DNA from 2 places in the Cellulosimicrobium sp. E-16 genome. Region 1 is predicted to be linked to the other one. Evidence: predicted binding sites of a transcription regulator. Region 1 holds the regulator's gene; the other holds the start of a gene.

Region 1 (6,111 bases):
CGGAGGCGATGCGCGAGCGGCTCGACGTGCCGATCCTGTGCCAGGGCGACGACCAGCTCCCGACGCTCGTGCGCGAGTTCGCCGACGACCCGGCGACGTGCCTGTTCGGCACCCTGTCGCTGTGGCAGGGAGTCGACGTCCCAGGGCCGTCGTGCCAGCTCGTGCTCATCGACCGCATCCCGTTCCCGCGCCCGGACGACCCGGTCAAGTCGGCTAGGGCCCGTGCGGTCGAGGCCGCGGGCGGCAACGGGTTCATGCAGGTCTCCGCGACGCACGCCGCGCTCCTGCTGGCGCAGGGCGCCGGTCGGCTCGTGCGGTCCACTGCGGACCGGGGCGTGGTCGCGGTCCTCGACCCGCGCCTCGTGACCGCGCGCTACGGCTCGTTCCTCGCGCGCTCGATGCCGGGGTTCTGGCAGACGACCGACCGCGACGTCGCTACCGCTGCGCTGCGGCGCCTCGCCGCCCTAGGCTGAGTCCTTTCCCGGAGCATCAGGGATCCCACCGAACTCTCACGGAGGCGAGATGACGACGAGCACGTCCCCGCACGGCACCGGCGACGCGACCGCGGGCGGTCCAGGAGGGGCCGCACGGACCACCAAGCTGGCGATCGTCGGCGCGGGTGCCGTCGGGTCGACGCTGGCGTACGCGGCCCTCATGCGCGGGGCCGCGCGCACGGTGGCGCTCCTGGACGTGAACCGGGCGAAGGTCGAGGCGGAGGTGCTCGACCTCCAGCACGGCATCCAGTTCATGCCGATGGCCCGGGTCGAGGGCTCGGACGACGTCGCGGTGTGCGCCGGGGCGGACGTGGTCGTCGTGACGGCCGGGGCGAAGCAGAAGCCGGGCCAGACGCGGCTCGACCTCGCCGAGGGCACGATCGGCCTCATGCGGACGATCCTGCCCGGGCTGGTGGAGGTCGCCCCGGACGCGGTCTACGTCATGGTGACCAACCCCGTCGACATCGTCACGTACGCGGCGCTCAAGTTCTCGGGGCTGCCGCCGACGCAGCTCTTCGGCAGCGGGACGGTGCTCGACTCGTCGCGCCTGCGCTTCCTCGTGGCCCAGCACTGCGGCGTCGCGGTGCAGAACGTCCACGCGTACATCGCGGGCGAGCACGGCGACAGCGAGATCCCGCTGTGGAGCTCGGCGACCATCGGCGGCGTGCCGCTCCTCGAGTGGCCCGGCCTCGGCGGGCGGGGGCCCTTGACGGGGGAGGTCCGTGACGACATCGCGCGCGAGGTGGTGCAGTCGGCCTACCGGATCATCGAGGGCAAGGGCGCGACCAACTACGCAGTCGGGCTCGCGGGCACGCGCATCATCGAGGCCGTGCTCGACGACGAGCACCGCATCCTGCCGGTCTCGACGCTCCTCGACGGCGCGTACGGGCTCGACGACGTGTGCCTCTCGCTTCCGACGCTGGTCGACCGCCGGGGCGCCGCCGAGCGGGTCGAGGTCCCGCTGGCCGACGCGGAGCTCGCCGGCCTGCGCTCGTCCGCCGAGTCGCTGCGCGCCGTCGCCCGCCGCTTCGGTCTCTGACCGACCGGGGCTCGTCGCGTCGGTCTCTGACCGACCGGGCCCGCGCACCGCGAGAGCCGGGTGGTCGACGACCACCCGGCTCTCGGCGTGCTGAGGGGAGGACCCTGTCGCTCAGAGGCTGCGCAGGACGGAGACGACGCGCCCGAGGACCTGGGCGTCGTCGCCCGGGATCGGGTCGTACGCGGCGTTGTGCGGCATGAGCCACACGTGGCCGTCCGCGCGACGCAGGGACTTCACCGTGGCCTCGCCGTCGATCATCGCCGCGACGATCTCGCCGTTCTCCGCGACCGGCTGGCGGCGCACGACGACCCAGTCTCCGTCGCAGATCGCGGCGTCGATCATCGAGTCGCCCTGGACCCGCAGGAGGAAGAGCTCGCCCTCGCCGACGAGCTGGCGGGGCAGCGGGAAGACGTCCTCGACGACCTGCTCCGCGAGGATCGGCCCGCCAGCGGCGATGCGTCCGACGACCGGGACGTACGACGGCGCGGGGTGCGCCTCGTCGTACGTGGGCTGGGGCGCGGCGCCCGCCGCCCCGAGCGGGGTCGCGCGGCGCGCGTCGTCCGGCTGGACGACCTCGATCGCGCGGGGACGGTTCGGGTCGCGGCGCAGGAAGCCCTTGCGCTCGAGCGTCGTGAGCTGGTGCTTCACGGACGACGGGCTCGTCAGGCCCACGGCCTCGCCGATCTCTCGCATGCTCGGCGGGTAGCCACGCTGCTCGACGCATGCGCGGATGGTCTCGAGCACGAGGCGCTGCCGCGGCGTGAGCCCGTCACCCCCTGCCGACCCGTCCGGGAGCTCGCGCACCTCGGCGAGCCCCCGTGCCCTGTCCGTGCCTCGTGCCGCCATGGTCGCTCCGCCTTCGTCCGTCGCGGCCGCCGACGCCTCCCGGCCTGCGGCCTCCCCTCCCCGGGACGTGCGCCCCGGGACCTCGGTCGTTCCTCCAGGTCCGAGCGGACATGTCCGGCGAACCGACCTGACCCCAGGCTAGGGGAGGTTGCGACACGAATCAAACACCTGTTCGAGCATGTCTCGACTCTGTCGGTCGTTCGTGATAGACCTTCGTACAGATGTTCTACGTACACGTGTTCGATCAACCTGGTCGGCGCGCAGACGAAGGGCTCGCGGCGTCCGATCGACCGGGGAAGGCGATCGGGCCCGCGAGCCGGGACGGAGCAGGCATGGATGCGATGGCGATCTCGACGATCGGGCCGCTCGGCCCCTCGGGCGGAGTTGCGGCGCCGGGGCGCGCGGGAGAGCGACCACTGCGGCTCACGCGGCGGGGTCGCGTGGTCCTCGTGCTCCTCGCGGCCGTGGTGCTGCTGCTCGCCGCGCGCGTGGGCGTCGCCGTCGCGAGTGGACCAGGTGAGCCTGTGGAGGTCCGGGTCCACGTCGTGGCCGCGGGGGAGACGCTGTGGGAGCTCGCGCAGGGCGTAGCGGCTCCGGGCGAGGATCTCCGGGACGTCGTGAGCGGGCTCGCCGAGCTCAACGGGCTCTCGTCGTCCGGCCTCCAGGCCGGGCAGAAGATCCTTCTCCCGGCATCGGCGTAGGAGCCGCGCCGTCCGTCGTCGTCGGCGGGCCCGACTCCGGTGTGGCGCAGGACACGGCAGGAAACCCTCGTGTGTCGGGGTGCAGGGGTTGCATCCCTGATTAGGCCCACCTAAGTTAGTCTCACCTCACAACGCCGGCTGGGGGGCTGGGCGGACGAGGCGAGGAGCACGCGGTCCACCGCGACTCCTGTGCACGTCGCCGCGCGTGAGGCGAGTCACGCGCGTGATGGGGACGGGGGCGTCCCGACGGGGGCGGTCGACCACGACCGCCCCCGTTCTGCTGTCCACGGGCGGCCTCCTGCGCGCGGTCGTCCCACCCTCCGCGGGCCCCGAGGTCGGAGGCGTGTTGCACCGCCCTGCCGCGACGGCATACGTTCGTCGCGCCGACCCGTCGGCGCGAACCCGCGGAGGAGCCTGCCATGCACTGCCCGTTCTGCCGCCACGCGGACTCCCGCGTCGTCGACTCGCGCACCTCGGACGACGGCGCGTCGATCCGTCGGCGTCGTCAGTGCCCCGAGTGCAACCGCCGCTTCACGACGATCGAGACCGCGAGCCTGTCCGTGGTCAAGCGCTCGGGCGTCACGGAGCCCTTCTCGCGCGAGAAGATCGTCAACGGCGTGCGCAAGGCCTGCCAGGGGCGCCCCGTCAACGAGGACGACCTCGCGGTGCTCGCGCAGCGCGTGGAGGAGACGATCCGGGCGAGCGGCAGCGCCGAGCTCGACGCGTACGAGATCGGGCTCGCGATCCTCGGGCCGCTGCGTGAGCTCGACGAGGTCGCCTACCTGCGCTTCGCGAGCGTCTACCAGGCGTTCGACTCGCTCGAGGACTTCGAGAGCGCGATCACCTCGCTCCGGGTCGAGCGCGAGGAGCGCGAGTCGGCGGCGCAGGCCGAGGGCACGGACGACGCCGCCGCGGACGCGAGCGAGGAGCCCGCGCCGCAGGCCTGAGGCGGCGACACCGCGCTCCGTCTTTCGTCCCCGCGTCGCCATCGGACCGCGCCTGCGGTGCTACAGGTCGCTGGACCGCGACGCCCAGATGTTGATGCCCGTGTCCGCGGGCAGCGCGTCGACGGCCGCGAGCTCCTCGGCGGAGAGACCTGGCGCGTCGAGCGCGGCGAGGTTCTCGTCGAGCTGGCGCGTCGAGCTCGCGCCGAGCAGGACCGAGGTGACGCGCTCGTCCCGCATCGCCCAGAGGATCGCCGTCGTGGCGAGGCTGCGTCCGTGGGCACGGGCGAGGCCGTCGAGCCGGCGCACGTGGTCGAGGTTCGCGTCCGAGAGGAACGCCGGGCGCAGCGGTCCGCCGCGGGCCGCTCGGGAGTCGTCCGGGACCCCGCGCAGGTACCGGTCGGTGAGCATCCCCTGGGCGAGCGGCGAGAAGGCCACGACGCCCAGGCCCTCGGCCCCGGCGACGTCGAGCACGGACGCGCCCGCGGGATCGTGCGGGTCGGGCTCCTCGACCCACCGGTTGAGCATCGAGTACGACACCTGGGTCACGACGAGGTCGACCCCGAGCCGCTCCGCGACACGCAGGGCCTCCCGGGTGCGGCGCGCCGAGTAGGAGGAGATGCCTGCGTACCGCGCGCGTCCCGAGCGGACCGCGGTGGCGAGCGCGCCGACGGTCTCCTCGAGCGGCGTCGTCGGGTCGAAGCGATGGGAGTAGAAGATGTCGACGTGGTCGAGCCCGAGCCTGCGCAGCGACGCGTCGAGGGAGGAGAGCAGGTACTTGCGGGAGCCGCCCTCGCCGTAAGGACCGGGCCCCATGCGGTAGCCGGCCTTGGTCGTCACGACGAGCTCGTCGCGGACCCGCCGCAGCTCGCGCGCGAGCAGGCGCCCCAGCGACTCCTCCGCCGCTCCGCCCGGTGGGCCGTAGTTGTTCGCGAGGTCGAGGTGGGTCACCCCGCGGTCGACCGCGTGCAGCACGATCTCGCGCTGGGTCGCCCGAGGGTCGGCGTCGCCGAAGTTCTGCCACAGCCCCAGCGAGACGGTCGGTAGCGCGAGCCCGGAACGACCGAGACGGCGGTGCGGCAGCGAGGCGCGGTCCGTGGGCGACGGCGGCGCGGCCGGTCGGGCGGCGGGAGCGGGGGAGGCGTCGGGCGGCACGGTGCCGACGCTACCCGACGCCGTCCGACGGCCGCCGGGGAGCCAGCGGGCCGGGGGACAAATCAGGTGGCGTCCGGCGACAGGGTGCGGGAGGCTGACGAGGTGCCCGCACCGTCGGGCCGACCGCAGTGCACGACCGAGTTCCCCACCGACGAGGAGACCGCCATGGCGTCCGACCAGCAGCGATCCGCTGCAGAGACCGCACCGACCGACGAGGCCAAGGCGAAGTTCCGGGAGGCGCTCGACCGGAAGAACGCGGCGCGCCACCGGACGGCCGACGGGGAGACCAACACCGGGTCGGTCCACGGCTCCGAGACCGTCGGCCCGGTCCAGCGCACGTTCCGCCGCAAGTCCGGCTGACCTGCGTCCCGTCGTCCGGTCGTCCCGCGCGGGGCGGCCGGACGACGCGTGTCCGGGGTCAGTCCTCCGAGCGGGCGAAGCGACGTCCCGTGAGCTCGCGGGCCTCGACCACGACCCACTCCTCGGTCGGCACGTCGACCGTGGGGACCAGCGGGTCCGCACCGTCCTGGACGGCGTCCACCTCGTGCTCGCTCCGGACCCGGTGGGCGGTCCCGCGGGCGACGACGCTCCATGCCCCGTCGTCGTCGACGTGGTCCCACTCGAGCGCGACGCGCTCGTTGGTCGCGAGGGTCGCGAGCTTGGTCCCCGGCACGGTGCGGAACGCGAGCGTGCGCTCGTGCGCCCGCACGGTGACGGGGTAGATGTCCGGCTCGCCCCGCACGCTCACGGCGAGGCGTGCGACGTGGGTCCCCTCCACGAGCTCCCACGACGCGTCGGCGTCGAGGATCTGCGGCCCGTCGTGCGTGTATCCGGTCATGCCTCATCGTGGCACCGACGCGGACGGGGCGCTCAGCGGCGAAGGTCACGCCGCCCGAGGACCTTCGCCGCGTGCGCCGGGCGACCGGCGCACG
Region 2 (6,111 bases), 530 kb from region 1:
GTCCCGCGCTTCCCGCCTGGCCGCGCACGCAGCGGTCGCCACCGCGCTGTCGCTGCGCAGCGTCCACGAGCTGCGCGAGCTCGTGGACGCCGCCCCGCGGATCGGTGCGGGCATCGGCGGGGAGACGGTGCTGCTCGACGTCGACGGCACACCCGTGTTCGTCAAGCACGTGCGACTGACCGACCTGGAGCGCCAGGCGGAGAACGTCCGCTCCACGGCGAACCTGTTCGACCTCCCGACCTTCTGCCACTACGGCGTCGGCGCCATCGGCGCCGCGGGCTTCGGCGCCTGGCGGGAGCTGGCCGCGCACGTCATGACGACGGGCTGGGTGATCGCGGGGGACCACGAGGGCTTTCCCCTGATGCACCACTGGCGGGTGCTTCCCGACGCCGGCCGACCGCTGCCCGACGAGCTGGCCGACGTCGAGCGTGCCGTCGAGTACTGGGGCGGCGGCACGGCGGTGCGTCGCCGGGTCGAGGCCCTGCGGGACTCCTCGGCGAGCATCGTGCTGTTCCTGGAGTACGTCCCGCAGACGCTGCACGACTGGCTCGGCGCCCAGGTCGAGGCAGGTGGCGAGACCGCCGAGCGCGCCTGCGCGCTGGTGGAGGACGGGCTGAGCGCCGGGATCTCGTTCATGAGTTCACGTGGCCTGCTGCACTTCGACACGCACTTCGAGAACGTCCTGACCGACGGGGAACGGCTCTACTTCGCCGACTACGGTCTCGCGATCTCGTCAGCCTTCGACCTCTCGCCCGACGAGGTCGACTTCGTCGCCGCGCACCAGGAGTACGACGACTGCTACAGCGTCACCCACCTGGTGAGCTGGCTGGCCGTCGCCCTGTACGGGTGCGGTCCCGACGAGCGCCGCGCGCTCGTGCGCTCCTGGGCTCAGGGCAGCCTTCCGGCGGGCGCCCCCGCGGCGGTCGCGGCGACGCTGTCCCGGCACGCCCCGGTCGCGGCGGTGGTCGGGGACTTCTACCGCGCGTTCCAGCGGGAGAGCCGGGAGACGCCGTACCCGTGGGAGTCGATCCGCCGGCTCCGGGATCGTCCGCCCGGGCGCGACCGCGCGCGGTGAGACCCCGTCAGGCGCGGTCCGCCCAGTCGCCGATGACCGGCGCCCACGGACGGACAGTGCGCTCGGCGACGAGGCCCGCCCGCCCGAACGGGTCCTCGTCGAGGACCGCGGCGACGGCGTCGGGCGTCTCCCCGTCGACGACGAGCAGCGCCCCGGCGGGTGCGCCCTCGTGCGCGGGCAGCGGGCCGGACGCCAGGAGCGTGCCCCGCGCGTACAGGTCGCCCAGGAATGCGCGGTGCTCCGGACGCAGGGCGTCGAGCTCGGCGGTGCGGTCGGCGTAGACGTAGGTGACGGCGTGGATCGGCATGCCGCCAGTGAACCAGGACCGCCCGACGGCACGCGGACGGGTCCGCGCCTCGGTCGTCACCGCGGCGTTCCGAGCGGAGCCCGCGCGGTCCGCTACCAGCCGCGCTCGCGCCACTCGTCGAGGTGCGGACGCTCGACGCCCAGGGTCGTGTCCGCGCCATGACCCGGGTAGACCCACGTCGCGTCGTCGAACCGGTCGAAGACACGCTCCGTGACGTCCGTGAGCAACCGCTCGAAGCGGGACGGGTCGCGCTGGGTGTTCCCGACGCCGCCCGGGAACAGCGAGTCGCCCGTGAAGAGGTGCACGCGGCCCGCTGCCGCCCCGGGCTCGTGGACCGCGTCCGGTTCGCGGTAGGCCAGCGCGACGGATCCCGGCGTGTGGCCGCGCAGCGCCACGACCTCGAGCACGAGGTCACCGGCGCGGACGACGTCGCCGTGACGGAGACGGCGGGTGACGTGCACGTCGGCGGCTGCCGCGACGGCGTCGGCGTCGAGGTCCCCGGCGGCCGTCGTCGCGCCGGTGACCGCGACGATCGAGGCGAGCGCGCGCAGGTGGTCAGTGTGCCGGTGCGTCGTGACGACGACGTCGAGGCGCGCGGTCGGCGACCCGTCGCGGACGAGCGCGAGGACGTCGTCGGGCGCGTCCGCGGCGTCGATCAGGACCTGGGCACCCGTGCGCCGGCACGTGAGGAGGTAGACGTCGTTCGCGAGCGGTCCGACGGCGAGCTTGCGGATCTCGACCTCGTCGATGCGACGCCGGTCGCTCGGCCCGCCGACGACGACCTGTCCCGTGTACACCATGCGGTCAGTCTGCCGTGCCGTGACGGCCTCCGGGGCCGCGGGTGGGCCTGCGGTGAGCGTTCGTCGGAGGACGCGCGAAGGTGACGTCGAACACCTGTGCGAATGTGGGTGGTCGGTCGTACGATGCTGCGGTGAGCAATCGCCTCGTCATCTCCGGTGCCCGCGAGCACAACCTCCGCAACGTCGACCTCGACCTCCCGCGGGACAAGCTCATCGTCTTCACGGGGCTCTCGGGCTCGGGCAAGTCGTCGCTCGCGTTCGACACCATCTTCGCGGAGGGGCAGCGCCGCTACGTCGAGTCGCTGTCCGCGTACGCGCGCCAGTTCCTCGGTCAGATGGACAAGCCCGACGTCGACTTCATCGAGGGCCTGTCGCCCGCGGTGTCGATCGACCAGAAGTCCACGAACCGCAACCCGCGCTCGACCGTCGGCACCATCACCGAGGTCTACGACTACCTGCGACTGCTGTTCTCGCGCGCCGGCACGCAGCACTGTCCCGTCTGCGGCGAGCGCGTGACCGCGCAGACGCCGCAGCAGATCGTCGACCGGCTCCTCGAGCTGCCGGAGGGCACGCGGTACCAGGTGCTCGCGCCGGTGGTCCGGGGGCGCAAGGGCGAGTACTCCGAGCTCTTCAAGGAGCTCCAGACCAAGGGCTTCGCGCGCGCCCGCGTCGACGGCGAGGTGCGCACGCTCACCGACGTCCCCGCCTTGGAGAAGAAGCTCAAGCACGACATCGAGGTCGTCGTCGACCGCCTCGTGTCGCGCGAGGGCGTGCAGCGCCGGCTCACCGACTCGGTCGAGACCGCGCTCGGCCTCGCGGGGGGTCTCGTCGTCATCGAGCTCGTCGACGCCGACGCGGACGACCCGGCGCGCGAGCGCCGCTTCTCCGAGAAGCGCGCGTGCCCCAACGACCACGAGCTCGCGCTCGACGAGATCGAGCCGCGCACGTTCTCCTTCAACGCGCCCTACGGCGCGTGCCCCGAGTGCACGGGCATCGGCTTCCGTCTCGAGGTCGACCCCGACCTCGTGGTGCCGGACGTCGAGAAGTCGCTGGCCGAGGGCGCGGTCGCGCCGTGGGCGCAGATCTCCTCCGAGTACTTCGAGCGGGTCCTCACGGCGCTCGCGGACGACCTCGGGTTCTCCATGGACACGCCGTGGCGGGCGCTGCCCGAGCGCGCGAAGAAGGCAGTCCTGCACGGGCAGAACCACCAGGTCCACGTGCGGTACAAGAACCGCTGGGGCCGCGAGCGGCAGTACTCGACCGGGTTCGAGGGCGTCATGACGTTCCTCGAGCGCCGGCACACGGAGACCGAGTCGGACTGGTCCAAGGAGAAGTACGAGGCCTTCATGCGCGAGGTCCCGTGCCCCGTGTGCCAGGGCGCTCGCCTCAAGCCCGAGGTCCTCGCGGTCAAGGTGGGCGGCAAGTCCATCTGGGACGTGTGCCGGCTCCCGCTGCGCGAGGCCGCGGCGTTCCTCGGGGCGCTCGAGCTCGGCGCGCGCGAGCGCGCGATCGCGACCGAGGTGCTCAAGGAGATCGACGCGCGGCTCGGCTTCCTGCTCGACGTCGGCCTCGACTACCTCTCGCTCGAGCGCCCCGCCGCGACGCTGTCCGGCGGCGAGGCGCAGCGCATCCGGCTCGCGACGCAGATCGGCTCGGGCCTCGTCGGCGTCCTCTACGTCCTCGACGAGCCGAGCATCGGTCTGCACCAGCGTGACAACCGTCGCCTCATCGAGACGCTCACGCGCCTGCGCGACCTCGGGAACACGCTCATCGTCGTCGAGCACGACGAGGACACCATCCGCACCGCCGACTGGGTCGTCGACATCGGCCCGGGTGCGGGTGAGCACGGCGGTCGCGTCGTGCACTCCGGCGACTACGCGGGGCTGCTCGAGGCGCCGGAGTCCGTCACGGGCGCGTACCTCTCGGGCCGTCGCAGCATCCCGCTCCCGGCGGAGCGCCGCCCGACCGACCCGGGCCGTCAGGTCAAGGTCGTCGGCGCGCGCGAGCACAACCTCACGGGCATCGACGTGAGCTTCCCGCTCGGGACGTTCACCGCCGTGACCGGGGTCTCGGGGTCGGGCAAGTCGACGCTCGTGAACTCGATCCTCTACACGGTCCTCGCCAACGAGCTCAACGGCGCGCGCCAGGTCGCGGGCCGGCACACGCGCGTCACGGGGCTCGACCACCTCGACAAGGTCGTGCACGTGGACCAGGGGCCGATCGGGCGCACGCCGCGGTCGAACCCGGCGACGTACACGGGCGTGTGGGACCACGTGCGCAAGCTCTTCGCGGAGACCACCGAGGCCAAGGTGCGCGGCTACACGCCCGGCCGCTTCTCGTTCAACGTCAAGGGCGGCCGCTGCGAGGCGTGCTCGGGTGACGGCACGCTCAAGATCGAGATGAACTTCCTCCCGGACGTCTACGTGCCGTGCGAGGTGTGCCACGGGGCGCGCTACAACCGCGAGACGCTCGAGGTGCACTTCAAGGGCAAGACCGTGGCCGACGTCCTCGACATGCCCATCGAGGAGGCGTCGGAGTTCTTCGCGGCCGTCCCGGCGATCTCGCGGCACCTCAAGACCCTCGTCGAGGTCGGCCTCGGGTACGTCCGCCTCGGACAGCCCGCGCCGACCCTCTCGGGGGGCGAGGCGCAGCGCGTGAAGCTCGCGAGCGAGCTCCAGAAGCGTTCGACGGGGCGCACGATCTACGTGCTCGACGAGCCGACGACGGGCCTGCACTTCGAGGACATCCGCAAGCTGCTCGGCGTGCTCCAGTCGCTCGTCGACAAGGGCAACAGCGTCCTCGTCATCGAGCACAACCTCGACGTCATCAAGAGCGCGGACTGGGTCGTCGACATGGGGCCCGAAGGTGGCTCGGGGGGCGGCAAGGTCGTCGCGCAGGGCACGCCCGAGCAGGTCGCGCGCGTCGAGGCGAGCCACACCGGCCGCTTCCTCGCGGAGATCCTCGACCAGCACGACCCGGTGCCGGTCGGTGCCTCGACGAAGCCCGGCGCCGCGCAGGCGCCCGCCGCGAAGGGGGCCAAGGGCCGCTCGGCGAAGGCCCGCCGGGCGACCGACGAGGGCACGACGCGCTCGCGTCGCAAGGCCTCCGCGGCCTAGCCGCGACCCGGAGGAGGAGCCTCGGCGCGCCGTCCACGCGCGACCCTGCGGTGACGCGTCCTCGGAGCGTCACCGCAGGGCGTCGACGACCACGAGCGGGGTGCTCAGGCTGCCGCCCGCCGCGCGGGCGCCGGCTCGACGAGCACGCGGAAGTTCACCGAGCGCGCGATGAAGCAGTGGTCGTGCGCGCGGCGGTGGAGCGCGGCCAGCGACTCCTCGTCGGTCCCCGGGCCGTCGTCGACCACGACGCGGGGGTGCAGCGTGACGTCGGTGAACTGTCCCTCGCCGCCGGACTCGACGCGCATCGTCCCGGTGACGTCGTCCACGTAGTCCCGCACGACGACGCCCGCCGCCGCGGCGAGGTGGAGGAACCACAGCATGTGGCACTGCGAGAGGCTCACGACGAACAGCTCCTCGGGGCTGTAGCGCGTCGGGTCGCCGCGGAACGCCGGGTCCGCGGACCCGGGCAGCGGCGGCCTCCCCTCGAGGATCACGTCGTGGTCCCGGCCGTAGGCCGTGTACGAGGCGGTGCCCCTGTCGCCCGCGCCCGTCCAGCGGACCGTGGCGGCGTACCCGTGCTGTGCGCTCATGGCCGCCACCCTAGCGGGCAGTGGTGCAGGTCACACCACGTCCTTGCCGGGGTTGCCGCGGCCCTCGCACGTCCCCCTGCCACCGCACCGTCGGTGGCCTGACCTAGGCTGGAGAGCATGGCTGATCCCGCGACGTACCGCCCGGCGCCGGGGGAGATCCCGACCTCGCCAGGCGTCTACCGGTTCCGCGACGACCACGGGCGCGTGATCTACGTCGGCAAGG

What was found. The regulator LexA, encoded in region 1, represses DNA repair genes until DNA is damaged. The targets are predictions, from matches to a motif close to TCGAACANNTGTTCGA.
Region 2: the regulator LexA is predicted to act here: its motif matches at 2,269-2,284, upstream of uvrA (excinuclease ABC subunit UvrA).

Annotation. Positions count from the first base shown of each region.
Region 1 is NZ_CP183974.1:1,987,966-1,994,076, forward strand. It holds gene ACN9MS_RS08710 (ATP-dependent DNA helicase) at 1-473, shown strand, start outside; gene ACN9MS_RS08715 (L-lactate dehydrogenase) at 523-1,533, shown strand; gene lexA (transcriptional repressor LexA) at 1,645-2,379, opposite strand; gene ACN9MS_RS08725 (LysM peptidoglycan-binding domain-containing protein) at 2,712-3,080, shown strand; gene nrdR (transcriptional regulator NrdR) at 3,500-4,027, shown strand; gene ACN9MS_RS08735 (aldo/keto reductase) at 4,088-5,179, opposite strand; gene ACN9MS_RS08740 (DUF5302 domain-containing protein) at 5,282-5,539, shown strand; gene ACN9MS_RS08745 (pyridoxamine 5'-phosphate oxidase family protein) at 5,598-6,017, opposite strand.
Region 2 is NZ_CP183974.1:2,522,205-2,528,315, reverse strand. It holds gene ACN9MS_RS11265 (protein kinase family protein) at 1-1,075, shown strand, start outside; gene ACN9MS_RS11260 (YciI family protein) at 1,083-1,382, opposite strand; gene ACN9MS_RS11255 (MBL fold metallo-hydrolase) at 1,475-2,182, opposite strand; gene uvrA (excinuclease ABC subunit UvrA) at 2,314-5,298, shown strand; gene ACN9MS_RS11245 (OsmC family protein) at 5,403-5,888, opposite strand; gene uvrC (excinuclease ABC subunit UvrC) at 6,006-6,111, shown strand, end outside.